3 regions of the Streptomyces sp. NPDC031225 genome follow, and region 3 is predicted to be linked to each of the others. Evidence: riboswitches for the same ligand, from Rfam matches in the RefSeq annotation. Region 3 holds a riboswitch; each other region holds the start of a gene.

Region 1 (4,426 bases), on a different contig from region 3:
GGGGCCGCGCCGCAGGCTGACCTCGGACTCCGGGTCCTCGTCGGCGTACGCGTACAGCGCATCCCCGGTCAGCAGCAGGCAGTTGAGGCTCGCGAAGGCCGCGCGGGACCGTATGTCGTCGGCGGCCCGGGCGAGGGCGTCGACCGGGCCCCTCGCCCGCAACAGGGTCAGCACGCGCAGGAAGAACCGCTCGGAGTCGGTGCTCCCGGCCGCTCCCGCGAGCAGTGCGGGGTCGATGAGCCCGTCGAGCGCGTCGTACGGGGAGAAGAAGCCGTTGTGCGCGAAGGCGAGGCCGTCGGCGGTGAACGGGTGGGTGTTGCCCGGCACGACGGGCAGTCCGGGGCTCGCCATCCGCAGGTGCAGTACGGCGGCGTCGGTGGGCGTCCCGGCCAGGGCCCGGTCCCACAGCTCGTCGCCGACGGCCCGCCCGGTCCCCTTGACGACCCGCGGTCCGGCGCCGTCCTGGCCCGGCAGGGTCGCGACCCCCCACCCGTCACCGTGCTCCCGGCTCAACTCCGTGAAGGGGGCGGCGAGGTCGCCCAGGGCGGTGCTGAGGGGGAGCGGGGCGCGGGTGACCACACCGAGGAGGCGGCACATGGGCGCGACGGTACTAAGACGGGCTGTCCCCACCGTGGTCGCGGACCCAGTTCCGGTGGGCGTTCGAGCCCTCGCGCCCCGGAGAGAGCTTCAGCATGACCCCGTCGTCGATCTGCTCCAGGACCGTCACCACATAGGGGGACCCGGCGTGCACGGCGAGCCGGACGCTGCCGTTGGCGAACTCGGTCACCCGGAGCGTCCGGCCGCCGGAGAGCGGGATGTCCCGCTTGCCGATCTCCGTCGGGTGCTCCTCGGCTGCGGTCATGGGCTCCTCCTCGTTTCCCGTGAGGGGCGCCACGGTACGCCCGGTCCACCCGGCCGTTCGGCCCAACCGGACCTGCGTCGCACCCCCCGGCGTCCGACCCTGGCCCCATGGCCCCACGACGCGCCCCCGCCCTGCTGCTCGCGCCCCTGCTCGCCGCCCTGCTCGTCTCCTGCGGCACCGCCGGCACCCACACCCGCACGATGGCCCGCGCCCTGCCCCCGGACGCGGGCTTCACCCACCCCGGTGTGCTCGTCAGCGAGGCGCAGCTGGACGCCGTACGGGAGAGGGTCACGGCGGGGAAGCAGCCGTGGCTGTCGGCGTATCTGGCCATGCGGGACAGCAAGTACGGGTCGTACAAGTACCGGCCCGAGCCGTACGCGAGTGTGGACTGCCCCGGCGGTGACCACGCCGACCGGCCCGCGCACGGGTGCGTGGAGGAGCGGCAGGACGCCATCGCCGCCTACACGCAGGCCCTGCTGTTCAGCGTCACCGGCAAGCAGCAGCACGCCGTGAAGGCCAGGGAGATCATGGACGCCTGGTCGGCGACGATGAGGCGGCACACGGAGGAGGACTCCGGGCTGCAGACCGGCTGGGCCGGCTCCACCTGGGCCCGGGCCGCCGAGATCATCCGGTACGCCGACAGGGCGGGGTGGCCCGCCGACCGCGTCCGGCGGTTCGAGCACATGCTGCGGACCGCCTACCTGCCGACCGTCACCCAGAAGGTCCCCGACTACAACGGCAACTGGGACCTGGTGATGACCGACGCCGCCATCGGCATGGCCGTCTTCCTGAACGACCACAAGGCCTTCGACCACGCCCTGGAGCGGTTCCGCGAGCGCGTACCGGCGTACTTCTATCTGGAGAAGGACGGCAAGGTCCCGCTCACCCCGCGGGGTTCCACCGTCAACACCCCGCAGAAGCTGACCGCTTACTGGTTCAAGCAGACGACCTTCAAGGACGGGATCTCGCAGGAGACCTGCCGCAACTTCAAGCACGTCGGGTACTCCCTCGCCGCCACCGCGCACGTCGCCGAGACCGCCTGGCACCAGGGCGTCGACCTGTACGGCGAGGTCGAGGACCGGCTCAGGGCCGCGCTCGCCCTCCACGCCCGCTACCAGGCCGGCGAGGCCGCGCCCGCCTGGCTGTGCGGCGGGAAGGTGGACCGGACCATGGGCCCGGACCTGGAGGTCGCCCTCAACCACCTGGAGAACCGGCTCGGCGTCCCCGTCCCGGCCGCGCACAGGCTCGCGGTGAAGACCCGGCCCGCCGGCACCGACGCTCTCTTCGTCTCCTGGGAGACCCTCACCCACGCCGGGAACCCCGGCCGCTGAGACACCTCTGGCGCGAAGCACCCCGCGGATGGCGTACAGTAGTGAACACAACGGCGCGGGGTGGAGCAGCTCGGTAGCTCGCTGGGCTCATAACCCAGAGGTCGCAGGTTCAAATCCTGTCCCCGCTACTGAAGACTCAGGGCCGGATTCCAGTTCACTGGAATCCGGCCCTGAGTGTTTTCCCGGCCCACCCCGTCTCGCCGAGTGCCTGTGCAGCGGCCCGTGCGACTGACGTGGTGTAACTCGTTGTGAGCAGTCGAGCGCCCTCCGCGCCGAACTGACATGCCGTCACTACCTGTGAGTTGTCTGAGGCGAGGTCAACTCGCCCGTTTTTCGCCGGTCATGGGCCGTAAGTCCTGCGGGATTTCGTTAATGATCAAGGGGAACGGCTTGGAATCGGGCCCCCGGGTCTATTAACGTTCGATAACGCAGCGCGGTCGTCCCAGCCGTCACAAGAGACGGCTCCGTGCTCACGCGCCGAATTCCGCTAGGAAACCGGGGAACCACCAACTTGGGGTGAATCGCTCGTATTTCGCCGTGGCAGCACGGCGGTTTACGCGCGTAGGAGACCTTCCTGCTCCGAACCCGTCAGCTAACCCGGTAGGCGAGAAGGAAGGAAAGGAGCACGCCCACGTGGCGTCCAACCCGCCTGCCCCCGAGGCGCCTTACGTCCCGAGCGACACCCTCGTATACGGCGGCTACCGTGCCGACGACGAGGCGCTGCTCGGTGAGTGGAACCCGACCGCGGAGTCCCTCGCTCCGGTACGCGGCCGGCATCGCGTCGCCAAGCAGCGCGGCGGCGGGTTCGCCCGCAGCTCCACGGTTCTGGGCGTCGGCGTCATAGCCGCCGTCAGCGCCGGCGGAATGGCCAGCGCCAACACCGGCAAGCCGCCGGTCTCCATCTCCATGCCCGACCTGCCCTCCGTGGGCTCGCTCATCTCGGACGGCTCCGGCTCCTCCGCGGACGACACGAGCGCCTTCAGCAGTGTCGTCACCGCCTCCGTGGCGACCACCAAGGGCACCTCGACCTCGGACGCCGGTGAGGTGCTGCGCTCGCGCATCCTGGCCCAGGCCGAGACGCAGCAGGACCAGATCGACGTCAAGGCCGCCAAGGCCGTCGCGGACGCCGCCCAGAAGGAAGCGGACGCGGTCGCCGCCAAGGCGGAGAAGGAGGCCCAGGCGAAGGCCACCGCCGCCAAGAAGAAGGCGGAGGAAGAGGCCGCGAAGAAGGCCGAGACCGCGCGTCTGGCCGAGCTCGCCAAGCAGTTCACGCTGCCGACCTCCTCGTACACCATTACCGGGACCTTCGGTCAGGCCGGTTCCCTGTGGTCCTCCGGTTACCACACGGGCCTCGACTTCGCCGCGCCCACGGGCACGCTGATCAAGGCGATCCACAGCGGCACCGTCACGGAGGCCGGCTGGGCCGGCTCCTACGGCTACCGCACGATCCTCACCCTCGACGACGGCACCGAGCTCTGGTTCTGCCACCAGTCCTCGATCAGCGTCAGCGTCGGCCAGAAGGTCGGCACCGGTGACGTCATCGGCCGCGTGGGCGCCACCGGCAACGTGACCGGCGCGCACCTGCACCTGGAGGTCCACCCCGGCGGTGCGGCCACCGGGATCGACCCGATGTCGTGGCTGCGGAGCAAGGGGCTCAACCCCTGAGGTTTACGGCGATTTTGCGGCCGTAGCGGAAGAACAGGGTCCGGTGCTTGCGTTGATGAGGGACATGACTTCTCTTCGCAAGCTCGGCTCCTCCGACCTCGAGGTCTTCCCGCTCTCCCTCGGCGGCAACGTGTTCGGCTGGACCGCCGACGAGGCCGCGTCCTTCGCCGTCCTCGACGCGTACACCGCCGCGGGCGGCAACTTCCTCGACACCGCGGACGCCTACTCGGCGTGGGTCGACGGCAACTCCGGCGGTGAGTCCGAGACCATCATCGGCAGGTGGATCGCGGCCCGCGGCAACCGCGACGACGTCCTCATCGCCACGAAGGTCAGCCAGCACCCCGAGTTCCCCGGCCTGTCCGCGACGAACATCAAGGCTGCGGCCGAGGCTTCGCTGCAGCGCCTGGGCACCGACCACATCGACCTGTACTACACCCACTTCGACAAGCCGGAGATCCCCGTCGAGGAGATCATCGGCGCGCTGGACGAACTGGTGACGGCGGGCAAGGTGCGGGCCATCGGGGCCTCCAACATCTCCGCCGAGCGGCTCTCGGAGTCCCTCGCCTTC
Region 2 (4,426 bases), on a different contig from region 3:
GATCGGCGTCGAGCTGTTCGTGGTCGACGACGGCTGGTTCGGCGCCCGCACCAGTGACCGGGCCGGGCTCGGCGACTGGGCGCCCAACCCCGACCGCTTCCCCGCCGGCCTCAAGCCGCTCGGCGACTACGTGCGGGCGCTCGGCATGCAGTTCGGCATCTGGGTCGAGCCGGAGATGGTCAACCCGGACAGCGAGCTGTACCGCGCCCATCCGGACTGGGTGCAGTACCAGACGGGGCGAAAGCAGACGGAGTTCCGTAATCAGCTCGTACTGAACCTCGCGCGTGAGGACGTCCAGGAGTACCTGTGGGAGCAGCTGGACACACTGCTCTCCTCGGCCCCGGTCGACTATGTGAAGTGGGACTTCAACCGCTGCTTCACCGACGCGGGCTGGCCGGGCGACCCGTACCCGCAGCGTCTGTGGGTCGACCATGTGCGCGGCTTCTACGCACTGTTGGACCGGCTGCGGGAGGCTCACCCCGGGGTTGCCTTCGAGTCCTGCTCGGGTGGCGGCGGCCGGATCGACCTCGGGGTGCTGAGCCGCACCGACCAGGTGTGGACCTCCGACAACACCGACCCGCTCGACCGGCTCGTCATCCAGCACGGGTTCAGTCAGATCCACCCCGCGCGGGTGATGGCCGCCTGGGTCACGGACAGCCCCAACACCCAGCTCAACGGCCGGGTGAGCTCTCTTCGGTTCCGGTTCGTGAGCGCGATGGCCGGGGTGCTCGGCGTCGGCGGAGACCTTGAGGAGTGGACCGAGGAGGAGCTCGCCGAGGCCCGGCGGTGGGTGGATCTCTACAAGGAGATCCGGCCCGTGGTGCAGCGCGGCGACCTCTACCGGCTGCGGCCTCCGCGGGGCGGAGCGAGTGCCGTGCAGTACGTCCTCGGGGACGAGGCCGTCGTCCTCGCCTGGCTCCAGGCGCAGCAGTACGGCGAGCCCGTACCGGCGTTGCGGCTGCGCGGACTCGACCCGGCGGCATCGTATGAATGCCCTGAAACGGGCGAAGTGCACCGAGGGGCCGTATTGCTGCATCACGGACTTTCCACCGGTTTGCGTGGTGACCTCGATGCGACGGTTATCCGACTCCGCCGCATCTAGGGCTTCTGTCCGAATTGATGGATTCCTTCCAACTCCTTCCGGGGTGTGAGTTCCTGTGAATTCATGACGTGAGGAGCGTCATATCCGTGACGGTGTGTCGCTCGTCATGTTCACGTAATTCTTATGGTTTTCAAGGGGATTCGGGCCGGGTATCGGGCTTCCGATTCACGCAGGGTGACTGCTTATTCCCGTAAGCGATCAACAGAAACGCATTCACAGGGAACCACTCACTTGTCCCTTTGCGTCCTGCTCGCTTACGTTCACCTCCGATCCGGTCGGACGCCTAATCCTGCCGCCGAACGGATTCCGCACACACTCACCCGTACACGGCAGGAGCGGGGGACCCACAGGCAGTACCGCCTGTTCCGGTCTCCGGAACAGGCTTGGGGTCAAGTCGCGCCTCGGCGCGGCCGGACATCTCCAGTCCGCACCCGACAGCTCACCTCGCAGGCGCCGGAGAGGAATTCACCATGCCCGCGAAGGGTAAGCACCGCCGTCCGAAGCCCCAGCGCTTCACCCGCTCGATAGCCGTCGCCGGAACCGGGGGTGCCGCACTCGCCCTCCCGCTCATGGGGGCCACCGGTGCCCACGCCGCCACCTCGCAGTCGGTGTCGGAAAAGGCCGTTCAGTCGCTTCCGGTGACGCAGAAGGCCGTTGAGAAGACCGCCGAAAAGGCGGCCGCGAAGAAGAAGGCCGCGACCGTGCGCACCTATTCGGTGCGGACCGGTGACTATCTCTCGAAGATCGCCGACGAGCAGAACGTCACCGGCGGCTGGAAGAAGCTATACGCCGACAACCGCCAGGCGGTCGGCGACGACCCCTCGCTCATCCACCCCGGTCTCAAGCTCTCGATCGGCAAGAGGAGCGTGACGAGCACGGCGAAGACCGGCTCCTCCGCCTCCTCTTCCTCGGCCTCCTCGAAGGCCGAGAAGTCCGCGTCGAAGTCGTCGAACGCGACGGCCGCCACCCAGAGCTCCGACACCACCGGCTCCAGCGGCTACACCCTGCCGGTGACGGGTGCCACCATCGGTACCGGTTACCGCGTGGCGGGCGCCATGTGGTCCAGCGGTTACCACACCGGCGTCGACTTCGTCGTCCCGACCGGAACCTCGCTGAAGGCCGTGGCCGCGGGCACGGTCGTCTCCGCCGGCTGGGGCGGCGCCTACGGCAACCAGGTCGTCATCAAGCTGAACGACGGTTACTACGCCCAGTACGCCCACCTGTCCCAGCTCTCCGTCTCGGCCGGCCAGACCGTGACCGAGGGTCAGCAGATCGGCCTCTCCGGCGCGACCGGCAACGTCACCGGCCCGCACCTGCACTTCGAGATCCGCACCACGCCGGACTACGGCTCGGACGTGGACCCGGTCTCCTACCTCCGCTCGAAGGGCGTCGCCGTCGGCTGACGCCCCCCTGTGCCACCGAAGGCCGGACCCCGATCCCCGGGTCCGGCCTTCGGTGTTCCCTGCTGAGTGTCCTTGCGCGTTCATGATCACTTCATTGCGGTCGTGTGGCAGACGTGCTCGGAGCGTCGACAGGTGAGGGAGGGTGGGGACAGAGTGAACTCCGTAGCTGTGCAAGCGCTTTCTAAGGCCTTCGGAGGTCACAGTGTCCGGCGTCGACCGACGCACCGTGTTCAAGGGCGCCGCAGCTGCGGCAGCCCTCACCCAGTTCTCCTGGGCCGTGTCCCACGCCGCCACAGCGGCGGACGGCGACGCCACCGAACTCCACTGGCTGGAGGGTTCGGCCCCCGACGTCCACGCCGGTGCCACCTGGGGCGTGCCCTGGGCGCGTGGCACCCACCGCCCGGAGCAGCCGTTCCGGCTCGCGACCTCCGGCGGCGACGAGGTCCCGGTCCAGAGCTGGGTCACCGGCTACTGGCCAGACGGTTCGGTGAAGTGGACCGCGCACGCGATAGCGCCCGACGCGCCGAAGGCCGACCGTTACGTACTGAGCGCGGGCAGCCCGGCCGCCCCCGGGCACCGCGTCGAGGTGGGCCGGAGAGGCGGCCGTATCGAGGTGTCGACCGGCGTGATCACCGCCGTCTTCGAGACCAAGGGCTCCGACACCGTCGTGCGCAGCATCAGGCGCGGTACGACCGAGATCGCCAGGGACGGGCGGCTGGTCGCCCTGCGGCAGAAGTCCGTGCGTGAGGGCACGGACCTCGACGGTTTCGCGGGCCGGATCGAGAAGATCGCAGTCGAGCAGGAGGGGCCCGTCCGTGCCGTGATCCGGGTCGAGGGCCGGCACCGGCACGGCGGCCGGGCCTGGCTGCCCTTCGTGCTGCGGTTCGCGTTCTCCGCCGGCGCGGAATCCTTCCGCCTGGTGCACACCTTCGTCTGGGACGGCGAGCAGCGGCCCGGGTCCGACCAGGGGGACTTCCTGCGCGGGCTCGGTGTCCGCTTCACCGTGCCGCTGAGCGACCAGCCGTACGACCGCCATGTGCGGTTCGCCGACTCGGGCGGCGGACTGTTCAGCGAGGCCGTCCAGGGCGTCACCGGGCTGCGCCGCGACCCGGGCGCCGCGGTGCGGGCCGCGCAGATCGCGGGCGAGAGACTGCCGGACACCGCCACCTGGGACACCCGGGTGGCGAGCCGGCTGGCGTACATCCCGCGGTGGGGCGACTACACGCTGACCCAGCCGACCGCCGACGGCTACCACGTGCGCAAGCGGACGAAGGCCGGGTACGGCTGGATCACGGCCGCGGCCGGACAGCGCGCGGGCGGCTTCGGATACGTCGGCGGCGCGAGCGGCGGACTCTCCTTCGGCCTCAGGGACTTCTGGCAGCGCCACCCCACCCAGCTGGACGTCCGCGGTGCGGCCTCCGACGCCGCCGAGGTCACCCTCTGGCTCTACTCGCCCGAGGCCCAGCCCCTCGACCTGCGCTTCTACCACGACGGCCTCGGTCAGGACACCTACGAGGAGCAGTCCGACGGCGGTCTGGAGATCACGTACGAGGACTACGAGCCCGGTTTCGGCACCCCGTACGGCATCGCCCGGACCAGTGAACTGACCTTCTGGGCCCTGGAGAAGACCCCCTCCGCCGCCGCTCTGGCGGCTCAGGCGAAGGCGGTGGCCGCTCCTCCACTGCTGGCGGCCTCGCCCCAACGGCTGCGCTCCGCAGGCGTGTTCGGCGACTGGACGCCCGTGGACCGCTCCTCGAAAGCCCGCGCGGCGATCGAGGACCACCTCGACGACCTGTTCGCCTACTACCGCGACCAGCGCGAGGAGCGCCGCTGGTACGGCTTCCTCGACTACGGCGACGTCCAGCACACCTACGACAACGACCGGCACGTCTGGCGCTACGACGTCGGCGGATTCGCCTGG
Region 3 (4,426 bases):
CCCTTTTACGGGCAGCGGAAATAGCCCCCCGCGAATTACCCACTCTTTGTATACGGCGCCCGTGTTAATGCCGCAGACCCGTCACGTTTACAGGATGTTGCGAGGTCCTCACACGGTCCGGGCGATCGGCGCCGGAGCCGAACCGCAGACGGTGCACCGCGCCCGAACGCTCGGCGTGCAGGGCGGTGATCGCCCGCGCCCGCTCACCGTCCCCGCGCGCCACCGCGTCCACGATCGCGCCGTGCTCCGCCCAGGACTCCACCGGGTTGGCGGGCGCGTCCACCACGTACATCCAGGCGATCTTGTGCCGCAGCTGGGTCAGCATCGAGGTCATGGCAGGGCTTCCGGCGGCCTGGGCGAGCGTCTCGTGGAACCAGCCCCCCAGGGAGCGCAGATCCTCACTGTTGCCCCGCCTGGCCCGCTCCTGGCCCAGCCGGACCAGGCCGCGCAGCACCTTCAGATGGGCCTCGGTGCGCCGCTGGGCGGCCCTGGAGGCGCTGAGCGGCTCCAGCAGCATGCACATCTCCAAGAGGTCGGCGCCCTCCTGGTCGGTCGGTTCGGCCACGCACGCGCCCGCGTGGCGGCGCGTCACCACGAAGCCCTCGGCCTCCAGCGTGCGCAGGGCCTCGCGGACGGGGACGCGGGAGACGCCGTAGCGGCGGGCGAGCAGTTCCTCGGTGAGCCGGCTGCCGCGCTCGTAGACACCGGCGACGATGTCGTCGCGGATAGCCGTGCATACCGAGTGCGCCGGAATACGCATGTCCGACCTCCGTCTTAATCCCCGTGAAACGTCGCCGATTGACGTGTGTTCAGTGACTCTATTGCAATGAGCGCGAATTTCCGACGGCGGACCGGAATCCAGGGATATTTTTTGGACAGCAGGGCACTCTAAACGCGGAAACCCCGGCTCGGAGGAGCCGGGGCCGAAGAAGATCTCGCGGTACGTCGTCAGACACTCACGCCGTGCGAGCGCAGATAGCCGACGGGGTCGATGTCCGAGCCGTACTCGGCGCTGGTGCGGGCCTCGAAGTGCAGGTGCGGCCCGGTGACGTTCCCGGTCGCGCCGGACAGGCCGATCTGCTGGCCGGGGGTGACCGACTGGCCGACCGAGACGCCGATGGACGACAGGTGGCCGTACTGGGTGTACGTGCCGTCGGCCATCCTGATCACGATCTCGTTGCCGTACGACCCGCCCCAGCCTGCCTCCACGACCGTGCCGCGGCCGACCGCGTGGACGGAGGTGCCGCTCGCGGCGTGGAAGTCGACACCGGTGTGGCTGCCGGAGGACCACAGGGAGCCGCCGGTCTTGTAGCCGGTGGAGACGTAGGAGCCGGAGATCGGGGTGACGAACCTGTTGAGGCGCTCGCGCTCGGCCGCGCGGGCGGCGCGCTCCTTGGCCTCGCGTGCCTCCTTGGCCCGCGCCTCGGCCTTCCTCTTGGCCTCGGCCTCCGCCTTCTTCTGCTCGGCGGCCCGCTGCTGGGCGGCGGCCTGGGCGTCGAGCTGATCGGCGAGGGAGTCGCCGACACTGACGACGGGCATGAGCCCGGTCTGTTCGACGGAGTTCCCGGCGGCGAGCGCCGGAGTGGCGATGGTGCCGATGACGCCGGTGGTGGCGAGGGCCGCGACGCCCGCCGCACGGGCGGTGGTGCGCTTCATCCGGCTGGGACGACGGTGCTTCCCGGCGGCGCAGGTGAACGCCATGTAGTGGCTGGTCCTTTCCTTCCTTCTCGCCTACCGGGTTAGCTGACGGGTTCGGAGCAGGAAGGTCTCCTACGGACCCCCTCGCTGTTCGCGCGGGCGTCCGATTCACCCCAGGGACAACGCATGTGGGTCCCCGGCTCCCCTGGCTCGCGCCATGCGGGGACTCGGCGATGACTGTCCGGTGCCACGGACGCGGCGCACTGCCTGACGAACAGCCGGGATGACGCTAAGCGGGCCGACTTTCAATCCCCAAACCGATCACGGTTTTTGTAGCGCATCCCACACAGCAGACAGGCAACCTCCTGCCCAATTCGGACATCTAAGGGCCCTGGTGACACTTCCGTCACCAGGGCCCCTTTGTGGCGCCTGCTCTGCCGGCCCCTCTACTCGGCGGACACGACCTTGACCTCGCCGATGCCGAGGGCCTCGACGGGCTCCTTGATGGCGGCGGCGTCGCCGACCAGGATCGTCACCAGACGGTCCACCGGGAAGGCGTTCACCACGGCCGCGGTGGCCTCGACGGTGCCGGTCGCGGCGAGCTGCCGGTACAGGGTCGCCTGGAAGTCGTCCGGCAGGTGCTGCTCGACCTGATCGGCCAGGGTGCCCGCCACGGCCGCCGCCGTCTCGAACTTGAGCGGTGCCACGCCGACGAGGTTCTGTACGGCGACATCGCGCTCGGCATCGGTGAGACCGCCCTCGGCGAGGGTGCGCAACACCTTCCACAGGTCCTCCAGAGCGGGACCGGTGTTCGGGGTGTCGACCGAGCCGCTGATGGCGAGCATCGCGGCGCCCGAGCCGTCCGGGGCGGACCTGAGGACCTGCCCGAACGACCGCACGCCGTAGGTGTAGCCCTTCTCCTCGCGCAGGACACGGTCCAGCCGGGAGGTGAGGGTGCCGCCGAGGCAGTACGTGCCGAGCACCTGCGCGGGCCACACGCGCGCGTGCCGGTCGGCGCCGATACGGCCGATCAGCAGCTGCGTCTGGACGGCGCCGGGGCGGTCCACGATGACGACCCGGCCGGTGTCGTCGGCGGTCACCGGCGGCACGGGCCGCGGCTCGGCCGTGGAGCCTGTCCAGGAGCCGAGGGTGTCGCCGAGCAGCTCGTCCAGGTCGATGCCGGTGAGGTCGCCGACGACCACGGCGGTCGCGGTGGCAGGCCGCACATGCTTCTCGTAGAAGCCGCGCACCGCCGCGGAGTCGATGCTCTCGACCGTCTCCTCGGTGCCCTGACGCGGGCGGGACATGCGCGAGTCCGCCGGGAACAGCTCCCGGGAGAGCTCCTTGGCGGCACGGCGGGACGGGTTGGCGAGCTCGTGCGGGATCTCGTCCAGGCGGTTGTTGACGAGCCGCTCGATCTCGCTGTCCGCGAAGGCGGGCGCCCTGAGGGCGTCGGCCAGCAGACCGAGCGCCTTGGCGAGGCGGGAGGCCGGCACTTCGAGACTCAGCCGGACGCCCGGGTGGTCGGCGTGCGCGTCGAGGGTGGCGCCGCAGCGCTCCAGTTCGGCGGCGAACTCCTCGGCGGAGTGCTTGTCGGTGCCCTCCGAGAAGGCACGCGCCATGATCGTGCCGACCCCGTCGAGGCCGGCCGGTTCGGCCTCCAGAGGAGCGTCCAGAAGGACCTCGACGGCGACGACCTGCTGGCCGGGGCGGTGGCAGCGCAGGACGGTGAGACCGTTGTCGAGCGTCCCGCGCTCAGGAGCGGGGAAGGCCCAGACCTTGGGCTCACCCGCCTGCGGCTGAGGGTGGAATTCCATCGCGGCGAGCTCGGTCACTTGGCCGCCTCCTCGTTCTCGTCCTGGTCGGCGGGGGCTTCGGCGACGGTCGGCTCGTAGACGAGCACCGCGCGGTTGTCGGGGCGCAGCTTGGCCTTGGCGACCTTCTGGACGTCCTCGGCGCTCACTTCCAGGACGCGCTGCACGGCGGTGAGGGCGAGCTGCGGGTCGCCGAACAGGACGGCGTAGCGGCACAGTTCGTCGGCGCGGCCCGCCACGGTACCGAGCCGGTCCAGCCACTCGCGCTCCAACTGGGCCTGCGCGCGCTCCATCTCCTCGTCGGTCGGGCCCTCCTCGGCGAACCGGGCGAGTTCCTCGTCGATGGCGGCCTCGATGACCGGCACCTCGACGTCACCGGAGGTCTTCACGTCGAGCCAGCCAAGGGAGGGCGCACCCGCCAGGCGCAGCAGTCCGAAGCCCGCAGCGACGGCCGTACGGTCGCGTCGTACGAGCCGGTTGTAGAGGCGGGACGACTCACCGCCGCCGAGGACGGTCAGCGCCAGGTCCGCCGCGTCGGCCTCGCGGGTGCCGTCGTGCGGCAGCCGGTAGGCGGCCATCAACGCGCGCGCGGGAACCTCCTCCTCGACGACCTCGCGCAGCTGCTCGCCGATGATCTCGGGGAGCGAGCCGTCACGCGGAGCGGACTTGCCGTCGTGCGAGGGGATGGAGCCGAAGTACTTCTCGACCCAGGCGAGCGTCTGCTCCGGGTCGATGTCGCCGACGACCGACAGGACGGCGTTGTTGGGGGCGTAGTACGTCCGGAAGAACGCGCGCGCGTCCTCCAGGGTGGCCGCGTCCAGGTCGGCCATCGAGCCGATCGGCGTGTGGTGGTACGGGTGGCCCTCCGGGTAGGCGAGCGCGGTCAGCTTCTCGAACGCGGTGCCGTAGGGGACGTTGTCGTAGCGCTGCCGGCGCTCGTTCTTGACGACGTCGCGCTGGTTCTCCATCGACTC

What was found. Region 3 has a riboswitch for cyclic di-AMP ahead of ACZ48Z_RS25125 (M23 family metallopeptidase). Riboswitches for the same ligand answer to the same signal wherever they lie in the genome.
Region 1: another riboswitch for cyclic di-AMP. It lies ahead of ACZ48Z_RS36460 (M23 family metallopeptidase); the one in region 3 lies ahead of ACZ48Z_RS25125 (M23 family metallopeptidase).
Region 2: another riboswitch for cyclic di-AMP. It lies ahead of ACZ48Z_RS11355 (M23 family metallopeptidase); the one in region 3 lies ahead of ACZ48Z_RS25125 (M23 family metallopeptidase).

Annotation. Positions count from the first base shown of each region.
Region 1 covers NZ_JBVIHJ010000028.1:21,403-25,828, reverse strand. The annotation lists gene ACZ48Z_RS36480 (class II glutamine amidotransferase) at 1-597, opposite strand, end outside; gene ACZ48Z_RS36475 (hypothetical protein) at 611-862, opposite strand; gene ACZ48Z_RS36470 (alginate lyase family protein) at 970-2,193, shown strand; tRNA gene ACZ48Z_RS36465 (tRNA-Met) at 2,248-2,321, shown strand; cyclic di-AMP (ydaO/yuaA leader) riboswitch at 2,659-2,815, shown strand; gene ACZ48Z_RS36460 (M23 family metallopeptidase) at 2,827-3,858, shown strand; gene ACZ48Z_RS36455 (aldo/keto reductase) at 3,923-4,426, shown strand, end outside.
Region 2 covers NZ_JBVIHJ010000005.1:371,798-376,223, reverse strand. The annotation lists gene ACZ48Z_RS11360 (alpha-galactosidase) at 1-1,102, shown strand, start outside; cyclic di-AMP (ydaO/yuaA leader) riboswitch at 1,406-1,570, shown strand; gene ACZ48Z_RS11355 (M23 family metallopeptidase) at 1,573-2,505, shown strand; gene ACZ48Z_RS11350 (exo-rhamnogalacturonan lyase family protein) at 2,708-4,426, shown strand, end outside.
Region 3 covers NZ_JBVIHJ010000015.1:90,782-95,207, reverse strand. The annotation lists gene ACZ48Z_RS25130 (GntR family transcriptional regulator) at 65-760, opposite strand; gene ACZ48Z_RS25125 (M23 family metallopeptidase) at 949-1,701, opposite strand; cyclic di-AMP (ydaO/yuaA leader) riboswitch at 1,715-1,881, opposite strand; gene ACZ48Z_RS25120 (M16 family metallopeptidase) at 2,085-3,473, opposite strand; gene ACZ48Z_RS25115 (M16 family metallopeptidase) at 3,470-4,426, opposite strand, start outside.